3 regions of the Bradyrhizobium sp. USDA3010 genome follow, and region 1 is predicted to be linked to each of the others. Evidence: predicted binding sites of a transcription regulator. Region 1 holds the regulator's gene; each other region holds the start of a gene.

Region 1 (4,179 bases):
CGCTGGGGCTGGTGGCGCTGGTGCAGATCGGGCTGCCGAACCTGCTGGCGTCGCCCGATCATTCGGCGACCGCGCGCCTTGCGCTGTGGGGCGGGCGTGAGCTCACGATGCTGATGCTGGCCTCGCTGGTGGCGGGGCTCGCGACCACGCCCTACGCCGCATTCCACTTCCATCGCGTGACGCCCTACGGGCTGCTGGCGAACCTTGCGGCGATGCCGGTTGTGTCGGCGGTCGTGATGCCGGCCGGCCTGCTCGGGCTGCTCGCCATGCCGTTCGGCTTCGACGGCGTGTTCTGGGCGATCATGGGGTTCGGCATCGACTGGATGATCCTGGTGACGCAATGGGTCGCAGCGCTCCCCGGCGCAGTCGGTCGGATGGCGGCGTTCGGCGTCGGACCGATGATCCTGGCGAGCGCCGGGCTGATCCTGCTCGGATTGCTGCGTTCGCCGCTGCGCTGGTCGGGTGCGATGCTGCTGGTGGTGGCTTCGGTCTGGGCGGTGCGGGTGCCGCAGCCCGACGTGCTGGTCTCTGCCGACGGGCGCAACGTCGCGGTGCGGGGCGGCGACGGGCGGCTGCATCTGATGCACAGCGCCAAGGATGCCTTTCTCGTGAAGGAGTGGCTGGCGGCGGATGCCGATGCGCGGATCGCCACCGACGCATCGCTCGGTGAGGGTGTCTCTTGCGATCCGAGCGGCTGCGTGACGCAAGGTCCCCGCGGCGCCTTCGTCGCGCTGGCGAGCCGGCCGGAGGCATTGGCCGACGATTGCGAGCGTGCGGCGCTGATCGTGAGCGCGCGTCCGGCGCCGAAGGATTGCGCGGCTTCGGTGATCGATGCCGAGCGGTTGCGGCGCCACGGCGCGCTGGTGCTGCGGCGCATCAGGGACGGCTATGCCATCGATGCGGTCAAGCCCGGCGGGATCGACCGGCCGTGGTCGCCGGCGGTTCCCGGCGATAGCGAGAGCGAGACGACGCTGCGCACGCCCGCCAGCGCGCCGCGGCCCGCCGTCGATACGACGCCGGCCGAGACCGATTTGCAGGCCGAGGATTAGCCCGGATCGAGCGAGGTGCCGGTGGGCAGCTCGAACAGGCCGAGGTGGTATTCGTCGGAGTCGGGGCCGGCGTCGGGCTTCTTGACGAGGGTGAAGGAAGCCTCGGGGAATTGCTCCCAGACCTTCAGGTCGTCAGCCGTCACCGTCAGCCAGCCGAACCGGAACATATACCGGCCCGGCTCCGTGACGCGTCCGGCCTTTTGCCATGTGACCTTGTCGACCACCACGCACGTCCTCCGTGCCCGATGATGCGCCAAGGCGCGCGCCGACGCAATTCTCCAGCCGCGCCCCGGAACCCGGCGTCCGGGGTCGCTCGAAATCGCTTAGGTCACCCGCCGCCGGACAGCTCATTCCGCGGCGACGATGCGTTCAACCCAAAAACAGCGACGCAAATGCGGAGGGCCGCCGCTCCACAACCTTCGGCTTCTGCTCGACCGGCGGATGCAGTGCCGGCAATTGCAGCACGCTGACGCGTTGTCCCTCGACGAGCTGGGTCACCAGCACATGGCTGCCGTCGGGGAATTCGACCGCGTCATGATGGCGATCGGGAACGTCGGGCTCGACTTCGTTGAACACGCCGACGCGGAAGTTCATCGTCTTGGTCCAGATCCAGCGGCTGTCGTAGCGAACGTTCTCGGCGAAAGCGAGCTCGGTGCCCGGCAGCATGCAGACCGCGACAGTGGGATCGGTCTCCGAAGCAAAGCCGCGGGTCGACGTCCCGCGGAAAGTCGTGGTGATCAGCGTCTCTCCAACAATGGCGGGGCGCGACGCCACGGCGTGCAGACTATAGTCACACATCGGATGGCTCCTCAAATCGAGGTAGCGACCCGTGCCTCTCCTTGAGGCATAGGGCCTCTACCAGAGTGGACGATAGCGAACGAGTGTCTCCTCGTTTCTGGGCGATTGTACGACTGGTCGCCCAACGCTCCCGATCACAAACACGCGACGCTGCGTGAGAGGTATCGGAGCGCATCGGGTAGGCCGCACGTTACGCTATCATTCAAGGAACGATCCGATGTGTCGCTCGTTCCTTGCCGCCATCAGTATTTGCGATAGAGGCCGATCAGCTTGCCCTGGATGCGGACCCGGTTCGGCGGCAGGATGCGCACTTCATAGGCGGTATTGGCCGGCTCCAGCGCGATCGACGCGCCGCGGCGGCGGAAGCGCTTCAGGGTGGCTTCCTCCTCGTCGATCAGCGCCACCACGATGTCGCCGGTATTGGCGACGTCGTTGCGCTGGATCAGCGCCATGTCGCCGTCGAGGATGCCGGCGTCGACCATCGAGTCGCCGCGCACTTCCAGCGCATAGTGCTCGCCGGAGCCGAGCATGTCGGGCGGCACGCTGATGGTGTGGCTGCGGGTCTGCAGCGCCTCGATCGGCGTGCCGGCAGCGATCCGGCCCATCACGGGGACCGCGACCGGACGGTTGCCGTCGTCCTCGGCGATCGGCGGCGTGCTGGTGCGCTTGCCGAGGGTGCCTTCGATGACGCTCGGGGTGAAGCCGCGGCGGCCGTTGCCGCCGCCGGCCGAGAGCTCGGGCAGCTTGATGACTTCGATGGCGCGGGCGCGGTTGGGCAGGCGGCGGATGAAGCCGCGCTCCTCCAGTGCAGTGATCAGGCGGTGGATTCCGGACTTCGAGCGCAGGTCGAGCGCATCCTTCATCTCGTCGAAGGAGGGCGGTACGCCGGCCTCTTTCAGACGTTCATTGATGAAACGCAGAAGTTCGTACTGTTTGCGCGTGAGCATCTCGAGTATTCCCCCGGTTGGTAGCGTCGTTCGATTCCGAGACTTTTCAGGCGGGGCCTGACCTCAGGAGCACGGTGCTCATCACAAGCGCTCCCTCGCGGCCTCCCATTTGTACACACCAGTACTCGAAACAAATCATGAACGGACACTATATGTTCGATATGTGTTCCGCAACCACTTAATTTCCGGTGAACGCATCCGGTGAGCGCTCAAGCGATCCAAACTGCGCTGTCACTCAGGCAGCGTCAGGATCTCGCATTCGCTGCCTTTGACGGCGGCAGGCGCAAACGGCGGACGCACGAGAAGTGCCCGTGCCGCAGCGAGATTCCCGAGCAGCGACGAGTCCTGCTGCGTGACAGGCGTTGCGATCAGCGTGCCGTCCTCGCGCTCCTCGAGGCGAGCGCGCAGATAGTCCTCGCGCTGGTCGTTGGCGGTGAGGTCGCGGCCGAGCAATGCGCTCGCGCGGCGATGGTGAATCGCTTTCCGGCCGCTCAGCGCCCGAATCAACGGCACGAGAAACAGGAAGGCGCAGACATAGGAGGACACCGGATTGCCGGGCAGGCCGATCACCCGCATCGCGCCGAGCCGGCCATGCATCATCGGTTTGCCGGGCCGCATCGCGATCCGCCAGAACGCCATCTCGACGCCCTCGGCCTCCAGCGACTGCTTGACCAGGTCGTGGTCGCCGACCGAGGCGCCGCCGGTCGTGATCAGGATGTCGGCACCGGTCTCGCGCGCCCGGCGGATGCCGGCGGTGGTGGCTTCCACCGTGTCGGCGGCAACCCCGAGATCGACGGTCTCGGCACCTTCGGCGCGCGCCAGCGCCCGCAGCGCATAGCCGTTGGAATAGACGATCTGGCCGGGGCCGGGCGTCGAGCCCGGCATCACCAGCTCGTCGCCGGTCGCCAGCACCGCGACCTTGGGACGGCGGTGCACCGCGAGCTCCGGATGGTTCATGGCGGCCGCCAGCGACAGCGCGCGATCGGAGAGGCGGCTGCCGGCCGCGAGCAGCACGTCGCCTTCACGGAAATCGACGCCGGCCGGGCGGATGTGCCGTCCGGCGGCAGCTAGCTCCGTGATCGTGATGTGGTCGCCGTCGACGGCGGTGTCTTCCTGAATGATGACGGCGTCGGCGCCATGGGGGATCACGCCGCCGGTGAAGATCCGCACCGCTTCGCCGGCGCCGACCGTGCGCTCGAACGGCCGGCCGGCGGCGACTTCGCCGATCACCCTGAGCCGGACCTTCAGATCACCAGCGTCGGCCGCACGCACGGCATAGCCGTCCATCGCCGACATCGGCTGCGGCGGCTGGGTGCGCCGGGCGGCGAGGTCGCGCGCCAGGGTGCGGTGGTAGGCGGCATCGAGCGCGACCATCTCCTCCGGCA
Region 2 (4,179 bases), on a different contig from region 1:
GTTCAGCTTGCGCGCGATCGACTTGTAGAGCGTGTCGATCAGCAAGGTCGACTTGCCGCCGCCGGAGACGCCGGTGACACAGGTGAACAGGCCGAGCGGGATCTCGGCCGAGACGTTCTTCAGATTGTTGCCGCGGGCGTTGATGACCTTGATGGTGCGCCGGTGGTTCGGCGGCCGCCGGTCGGGCACGGGAACCGAAAGCTCGCCGGTGAGGTACTTGCCGGTCAGCGATTTCGGGTTGCGCATGATCTGGTCGGGCGTGCCTTCGGCGACGATGTGGCCGCCATGCATGCCGGCGCCGGGTCCGATATCGAGCACATAGTCGGCGAGCCGGATGGCGTCCTCGTCATGCTCGACCACGACCACGGTGTTGCCGAGGTCGCGAAGCCGCTTCAGCGTGTCGAGCAGGCGGGCATTGTCGCGCTGGTGCAGGCCGATCGACGGCTCGTCCAGCACGTAGAGCACGCCGGTCAGGCCCGAGCCGATCTGCGAGGCCAGGCGGATGCGCTGGCTCTCGCCGCCGGACAGCGTGCCTGACGAACGCGACAGCGTCAGATAGTTCAGGCCGACGTCGAGCAGGAAGGTCAGGCGCTCGCGGATCTCTTTCAGGATGCGCGTCGCGATCTCGTTCTGCTGCGCATTCAGCGCTTCCGGCACGGTCTCGAACCATTCGCCGGCGCGCCTGACCGAGAGCTCGGAGATCTCGCCGATGTGCTTGCCGCCGATCTTGACGCACAGCGCCTCCGGCTTCAGCCGATAGCCGTTGCAGCCGGCGCAGGGCACGTCGGAGAAATACTTGCCGAGCTCCTCGCGCGCCCATTCGCTCTCGGTTTCGCGGTAGCGGCGGTTGATGTTGGTGACGACGCCCTCGAAGGGCTTCTTGGTGTCGTAGGAGCGGACGCCGTCCTCATAGGAGAACTTGATCTCGTCGTCGCCGGAGCCGTGCAGCAGCGCGGCCTGCACCTTCTTGGTCAGGTCCTTCCACTTGGTGTCGAGCGTGAACTTGTAGTGCTTGCCGAGCGCGGTCAGGGTCTGGATGTAATAGGGCGAGGACGATTTCGCCCACGGCGCGATCGCGCCCTTGCGCAAGGTCAGCTCCTTGTCGGGGATGACCAGGTCCTCGTCGATATGCTGCTCGACGCCGAGGCCGCCGCACGCCGGGCAGGCGCCATAGGGGTTGTTGAACGAAAAGAGCCTGGGCTCGATCTCCGGGATCGTGAAGCCGGACACCGGGCAAGCGAACTTCTCCGAGAACAGGATGCGCTCGGGCCCGCTCTTGTCGTGGATTTTTGCGGTCTTCTTCTTGTCCTCAGCCGGTGCCGCCGCCGGCGCGTCGGCGTATTCGATCACGGCGAGGCCCTCGGCGAGCTTCAGCGCGGTCTCAAAACTTTCGGCGAGGCGCTGGGAGAGGTCGGGGCGCACCACGATGCGGTCGACCACGACGTCGATGTCGTGCGGGAATTTCTTGTCGAGCGCGGGCGCCTCGGACAGCTCATGGAAGGTGCCGTCGATCTTGACGCGCTGAAAACCCTTCTTGAGGTACTCGGCGAGCTCCTTCTTGTACTCGCCCTTGCGGCCGCGCACGACCGGCGCCAGCAGATAGAGGCGGGTGCCTTCCGGCAGCGCCAGCACGCGGTCGACCATCTGCGAGACGATCTGGCTCTCGATCGGCAGCCCCGTGGCCGGCGAATAGGGCACGCCGACGCGCGCCCACAACAGGCGCATATAGTCGTAGATCTCGGTGACGGTGCCGACGGTGGAGCGCGGGTTCTTCGACGTGGTCTTCTGCTCGATCGAGATCGCCGGCGACAGGCCGTCGATCTGGTCGACATCCGGCTTCTGCATCATCTCGAGGAACTGGCGCGCATAGGCCGACAGCGACTCGACGTAGCGGCGCTGGCCCTCGGCATAGATGGTGTCGAATGCGAGCGACGACTTGCCGGAGCCGGACAGGCCGGTGAACACCACGAGCTTGTCGCGCGGAATCTCGACGTCGATGTTCTTCAGATTGTGTTCGCGCGCGCCGCGGATCGTGATGGCGCGCGATGAGGAGCCGGCGGTCTGTTGGCGCTTCGCCTTGAGCACTTCATCCATAGCGACATTTCCGGGCGCATGATCGGGCGCCTTTTGGGCGCGCATCGCCGGTGCTGCCGGGACCTTGCGCCGATGGGTGAGAAGACTGGAACGTAGGAAGAACGGCGGCAGATTTCCAGTGCTGAGTTGAGACCATCAACGGATAGTTTGCCTGATGGCAGCAGCCGTCAGCAGGACGGGTTCCCAGACGCAAAAAGGCCGGCGCGAGGCCGGCCTTTCCGAGATCGGATGATTGCTTGAATCCAGTACTCTGCTCAGTACTTGGCGACGATCGGGCCGCCGAAGTGATAGTTCACGCCGAACTGGACGCTGTGCAGATTGAGGTCGGGGGAAGGCACGCCGAAGTAGGTCTCGCTGCCGAGGCTGCGATACAGATACTCGCCCTTGACCGACCACTGCGGCGCGATGAACGCCTCGATGCCGGCGCCGACGGTCCAGCCGGAGTGGAAGTTGCTCTGCGAAGCGGTCACGCCGAGCGCGCTGACGCTGATCTTGTTGTCGACCCAGGCGTAGCCGCCGGTGCCGTAGAACAGCACCTTGTCGACGGCGAAGCCGATGCGGCCGCGCACGGTGCCGAGCGCGTCGACCTTGCTCTTCACGGTGACGCCGAGCGTGCTGGCCGAAGCGTCGACGTCAGCCCACGCGCCGTCGGCCTCGAGGCCGTACACGATGTTGCTGGTCTGCCAGTTGTAGCCGATGGTGCCGCCGGCGAAGCCGCCTTCCATCTTCGGATTGCCGGACTCCTCGCTGGCATAGCCACCGAAGCCGCCGATGTAGAAGCCGGTCCAGTTGTAGATCGCGGCCGGCGGCGGAGCCTTCACGTAAGGCGCGCGGGCTGCCATATCGGCGGCCATTGCCGGTGCAATTGCGCTGAGGGCAAACATGCCGGCCGATGCCAGCAAAACATTCCTGATTTTCAAGTCCCAGTCCCATTTTCTTGTTGTCCCTTCAAACATTGAAGGGAACGTCACAGCAGTGTCGTGTGACGATCAGGTGTTTCTACATAGAAATCTTGGAAGTTGTGTATCCGTGAAACCACAATGCACGGAAAATGGCCCGCGCGAGGCGTGCGCTTGCTCGCAGGAAAAAAGCCGGCGCAAGGCCGGCTCTTGTGTTCGCTGTGCGGGTGCGGCGCGCGACTGCCGGTAGCTCAGTATTTCGCTGATACGACCGGGCTCGGCGCGTTGAAGTGGTAATTGATGCCGAGCTTGACGGTGTGGAACGTGTCCTTCCATTCCGAGCGATCGTTGATCGCGGGCGTGTACTGGATCGGCGCGACCTTGCCGAGATCGATGTACTGGTCCGGCGCGCTCGGCTGCGCAACAAGGCGGCCACGCAAACAAAAAGGCCGGCGCGAAGCCGGCCTTTCGTCTGGATCAAATCCGTGTCGCGCGATCAGTAGCGCGGAACCACCGGGCCACCCCACTTGTAGTTCACGCGGACGGTGACGAGGTCGACGTCCTGGCGATCGCGGATGCTGCTGAACAGCGCGCCGGTCGGGGTGGTGAGGTTGTAGGTCTTGTCTTGCATGAACAGGTGGTCGTACTCGACACCAGCAGTCCAGTTCGGCGCGAAGCCGACTTCGATGCCGGCGCCGATGGTGCCGCCCCAGCGGGTGTCGCTCGCGCTGCCGGCGAGGACGCCGGTCGGCGTGAAGTAGGTGTTGAAGCGGTTGTCTGTCAGCGCCGCACCGCCCTTGGCGTAGAGCAGCACGTTGTTGACGGCGTAGCCGATCTGGCCGGTGAACAGTCCGAACGCGTCGATCTTGCTCTGGTTGGTGAACAGGCCCGGGAAGATCGCGCTGTTATTGCTGCCCTTCAGGTCAGCCCAGTCGCCCTGCGCTTCGAGGCCGAACACCCAGGTGCCCGACTGCCAGCGATAGCCGATCTGGCCACCGGCAACGCCGCCGGTCGCATCATGGCAACCATCCGAGCCGAGCAGGATGCCGCCCGGGACCTGGTCCCAGCAATTGTGGCTCGAGCCCCAGCCGCCGTTGGCGCCGATGTAGAAGCCGCTCCAGTCATAGACGGCGGCAATCATCGGCGGCGGCGCCTTGGTGTAGGGGCGCGCGGCGAGATCGGCGGC
Region 3 (4,179 bases), on a different contig from region 1:
GCTCTTGCGTCGCGCTTAGCTCGCCTTCTTCACGAACGCCGGCTTGCCGACCTTCTTCTCGATCGCGCGCTTGAGATCGAGCGCGCGGGGCGACAGCACGTCGGCCTTGGCCTTGAGCAGGTAGGCGTCGAGGCCGCCATTGTGGTCGACGCTCTTCAGCGCGTTGGTCGAGACGCGCAGGCGCACGTTGCGGCCGAGCGCGTCCGAGATGAAGGTCACGTTGGCCAGGTTCGGCAGGAAGCGCCGCTTGGTCTTGATGTTGGAGTGGCTCACCTTGTGGCCCGTCTGGGGGCCCTTGGCCGTCAGTTCGCAGCGCCGGGACATCTTACAAAATCCTTATTGCATCCCCGCCTCTGGCGGCGCGTGCAATCACGCGGCCCGCGCGGGGGTTTTGAATTCGCGTCCATTTTCCAGGAACCGCGGGTGTATAGGGGGAGAATGCCCGAGCGTCAAGATTATATCGCCGCATGGACGCCCCGGGAAATGGCGGTTCATAAGCGCTACCAGCCACTTAACGGCGGATATGGCAACCATATAAAGGGCGTATTCGGCTGCAAGTCTTGGTTCCATAACAGATGCGCCCGTTGTCCGGCCGAATTGAATGCCAAATGGACAACGGATAGAGCGCCGATAGCAGGACCGTCAGGTAGGTTAAGTGACCACCGCCATTGCCCTTTTGCCCCCGCTCGGCCGGCTCGTCGGTCTGTGCGCCGGTGCCCTCTTGCTGTTTTGCGCCGAGCGCGCGAGCGCGCAAGGGCGGCTCGACGCCCAGTATGAGGCGACGCTCGCCGGTATCCCGGTCGGCAAGGGCAGCTGGACCATCGAAATCGGCGACGACAGCTTCTCGGCCTCGGCCCAGGGCGGCACCGCAGGCCTCCTGAAGGCGTTTTCCGGCGGCAGCGGCTCGGGCGCCTCGCAGGGCCGCGTCGTCAACGGCGCGCTGGCGGCCATCTCCTACACCGCCACCACCACCACCTCGAAGAAGTCGGAGACCATCCGGATGGTGCTGGCGGGTGGCGGCATCAAGGAATCCACGATCGAGCCGGAGCCGCCGGTCGATGCCGACCGGCTGCCGGTGACCGAGGCGCAGAAGAAGAACGTGTTCGATCCGATGACCGGCTCGTTCCTGCGCGCGCCCGGCAATGCCGAATTGATGAGCCCGGATGTCTGCCGCACCGGCGCCGGCGTGTTCGACGGCCGCATGCGCTACGACCTCAAGCTCGATTTCAAGCGCGTCGAGATCGTGAAAGCCGAGCGCGGCTATCACGGCCCGGCGCTGGTCTGCGCGCTCTATTTCGTGCCGATCTCGGGCTACATCCCGGATCGCCCTGTCATCAAATATCTCGCCGCCCAGCGCAACATCGAGGTCGCCTTCGTGCCGATCGCGGGCACCCGTCTTCTGGTGCCGTTCCGCATGACGATCCCGACCCCGCTCGGCCAGGCCATGCTGGAAGCCACCTCGTTCGTCACCACAGCCGCGCCGCCGCGCGTGGCAAAGACGCAGTAGCCTTCTCCCTCGCCCCGCTCTTGCGGGGGCGAGACGACGAAGCTCGCGCTTGGAGGGTTGGGGTGAGGGGCTTTCACCGCGAGCTGTGACAAGGGAGAGACCTGTACCCCCTCACCCGGATCGCAAGGGCGATCCGACCTCTCCCCGCAAGCGGGGCGAGGTGAACCGAATGCAACAAACGTCACCGGAATCCAGTTGACTCTTGCCCGCTTCTGATTCGACTCGGCCGCCTCTGGAACTTAAGGAATTCAGTCCGCATATCCCGTGCTTGTGGAGCCCTCTCAAACTTGATCTAGTGCCGCCGCCGTCAGCCTGCCCGAGATGTTGCGGTGAACGTTTCAGGCCTGGAATGGAGTCACCGATTCGGGCGCGATTCGTTCCGGACTCGTTCCGAAGCTTAAGGGCGGCGCAGAAAGCGTCGCATTGTGAGACAGATTCGCCTCAGATGGTGTCCATGATCGATCAGTTTCGGGATTTCCGCGTCATTGCGAGGAGCGCAGCGACGAAGCAATCCATATGTCGCGGCAAGCAATCCGAATGGATTGCTTCGCTTCGCTCGCAATGACGATTAACAGCCGCGCATCGATCAAAGAAACACCTGCAAAATATGGCTTTCTCAACTTCGTTCGGAAATGACCGCGTGCCCGGCGCAGGCGTCACTGCGGTGCTGGGGCCGACCAACACCGGCAAGACGCATCTGGCCATCGAGCGCATGCTGGCGCATTCGTCCGGCCTGATCGGGCTGCCGCTGCGGCTGCTCGCGCGCGAGGTCTACAACAAGGTCGCGGCCCGCGCCGGCGTCGACAATGTCGCGCTGATCACCGGCGAAGAGAAGATCAAGCCGAAGGCGCCGCGCTTCTGGGTCTCGACCGTGGAAGCGATGCCGCGCGATCTCGACGTGTCCTTTCTCGCGGTCGATGAAATCCAGATCGCGGCCGATCTCGAGCGTGGGCATGTGTTCACCGATCGCATGCTCAACCGCCGTGGCCGCGATGAGACGCTGCTGCTTGGCGCAGCCACGATGCGGCCGATCATCGAGCGGCTGTTGCCGGGCGCCTCGATCGTCACGCGGCCCAGGCTCTCGCAGCTCGAATTCGCCGGCGACCGCAAGATCACGCGGCAGCCGCGGCGCACCGCGATCGTCGCGTTCTCCGCCGACGAGGTCTACGCGATCGCCGAACTGATCCGACGCCAGCATGGCGGCGCGGCCGTGGTGCTGGGCTCGCTCTCGCCCCGCACACGCAATGCGCAGGTCGAGATGTTCCAGAACGGCGACGTCGATTATCTCGTCGCCACCGATGCGGTCGGCATGGGGCTCAATCTCGACGTCGACCACGTCGCCTTCGCCTCCGACCGCAAATATGACGGCTATCAGTTCCGCCGGCTGACGCCGGCCGAATTCGCGCAGATCGCCGGCCGTGCCGGGCGCGCCACGCGCAACGGCACCTTCGGCACCACCGGCCGCTGCGCGCCGTTCGAGCCGGAACTCGTCAATGCGCTGCAGAACCACACCTTCGACAGCGTCAAGATGCTGCAATGGCGCAACGCCAGGCTGGATTTCGCCTCGCTCGGCGCGTTGCAGGTATCGCTGGCGCTGACGCCCAATCATGAGGCACTGACGCGGGCCCCGGTGGCCGAGGACCTGCGGGTGCTCGAACATGTCGCACGCGACGCCGATGTGCGCGAATTCGCGCATGGGCCGGCCGCGGTGGAGCGGCTGTGGGAGGCCTGCCAGGTTCCGGACTACCGAAAGCTGTCGCCGGCCGCCCATGCCGAACTCGTGACCACGCTGTACGGCTTCCTGATGCAAAAGGGGCGTATCCCTGACGCATGGTTTGCCGCTCAGGTCGACCAGGCCAACCGGACCGACGGCGATATCGACACGCTATCGGGCCGGATCGCGCAGATCCGGACCTGGACCTTCGTTGCCAACCGGCCGGACTGGCTCTACGACCCGGACCATTGGCAGGGGATCACGCGCGAGCTCGAAAATAAATTGTCCGATGCGCTGCATGAACGGCTCACGGAGCGTTTCGTTGACAGGCGGACCAGTGTATTGATGCGCCGCCTGCGGGAGAACTCAGTTTTGAATACGGAAATTGGCAAGACCGGTGAAGTGATCGTGGAAGGCCACGTGATAGGCCGGCTCGATGGTTTCACCTTCGCACCTGATGCGGCCGAGGCCGGCAGCGACGCCAAGGCGCTACAGGCCGCCGCACAGCAGGTGCTGGCGCGCGAGATCGATACGCGTGCCGAGAAACTGGGCGCCGCCCCCGACGAGCAGTTCGTGCTGACCTCCGATGGCACCATCCGCTGGACCGGCGATGCGGTGGCCAAGCTGGTGGCCGCCGACGACGCGCTGCATCCGCGCCTGCGCATCATCTCCGACGAGCGGCTGACCGGCGCCTCGCGCGAAGCCGTGCAGACCAGGCTCGATCTCTGGCTCAAGACGCATATCGAGAAGCTGCTCGGGCCGCTGTTCGAACTGTCCAAGGCCGAGGATATCCAGGGCATCGCCCGCGGCATCGCCTTCCAGCTCGTCGAGGCGCTCGGCGTGCTCGAGCGCAGCAAGATCGCCGCCGAGATGAAGGATCTCGACCAGCCCTCGCGCGCCGCGCTGCGCAAATACGGCGTGCGCTTCGGTGCCTATCACATCTACTTCCCGCAGCTGC

What was found. Region 1 encodes LexA, which represses DNA repair genes until DNA is damaged. Its sites were predicted from a motif close to TGTTCNNNNTGTGTTCNG; they were not measured.
Region 2: a site for LexA is predicted at 2,181-2,198, ahead of uvrA (excinuclease ABC subunit UvrA). Genes of this name have one in related genera too.
Region 3: a site for LexA is predicted at 1,883-1,900, ahead of AC066Y_RS11945 (helicase-related protein). Genes of this name have one in related genera too.

Annotation. Positions count from the first base shown of each region.
Region 1 is NZ_JBWJZD010000002.1:478,412-482,590, forward strand. Features, by position in the region: gene AC066Y_RS05320 (ComEC/Rec2 family competence protein) at 1-1,049, shown strand, start outside; gene AC066Y_RS05325 (hypothetical protein) at 1,046-1,273, opposite strand; gene AC066Y_RS05330 (hypothetical protein) at 1,419-1,847, opposite strand; gene lexA (transcriptional repressor LexA) at 2,090-2,794, opposite strand; gene AC066Y_RS05340 (molybdopterin molybdotransferase MoeA) at 3,026-4,179, opposite strand, start outside.
Region 2 is NZ_JBWJZD010000018.1:80,751-84,929, reverse strand. Features, by position in the region: gene uvrA (excinuclease ABC subunit UvrA) at 1-2,094, opposite strand, end outside; gene AC066Y_RS25205 (outer membrane protein) at 2,349-3,008, opposite strand; gene AC066Y_RS25200 (hypothetical protein) at 3,245-3,433, opposite strand; gene AC066Y_RS25195 (outer membrane protein) at 3,490-4,179, opposite strand, start outside.
Region 3 is NZ_JBWJZD010000006.1:62,662-66,840, forward strand. Features, by position in the region: gene rpmB (50S ribosomal protein L28) at 16-324, opposite strand; gene AC066Y_RS11940 (DUF3108 domain-containing protein) at 677-1,507, shown strand; gene AC066Y_RS11945 (helicase-related protein) at 2,115-4,179, shown strand, end outside.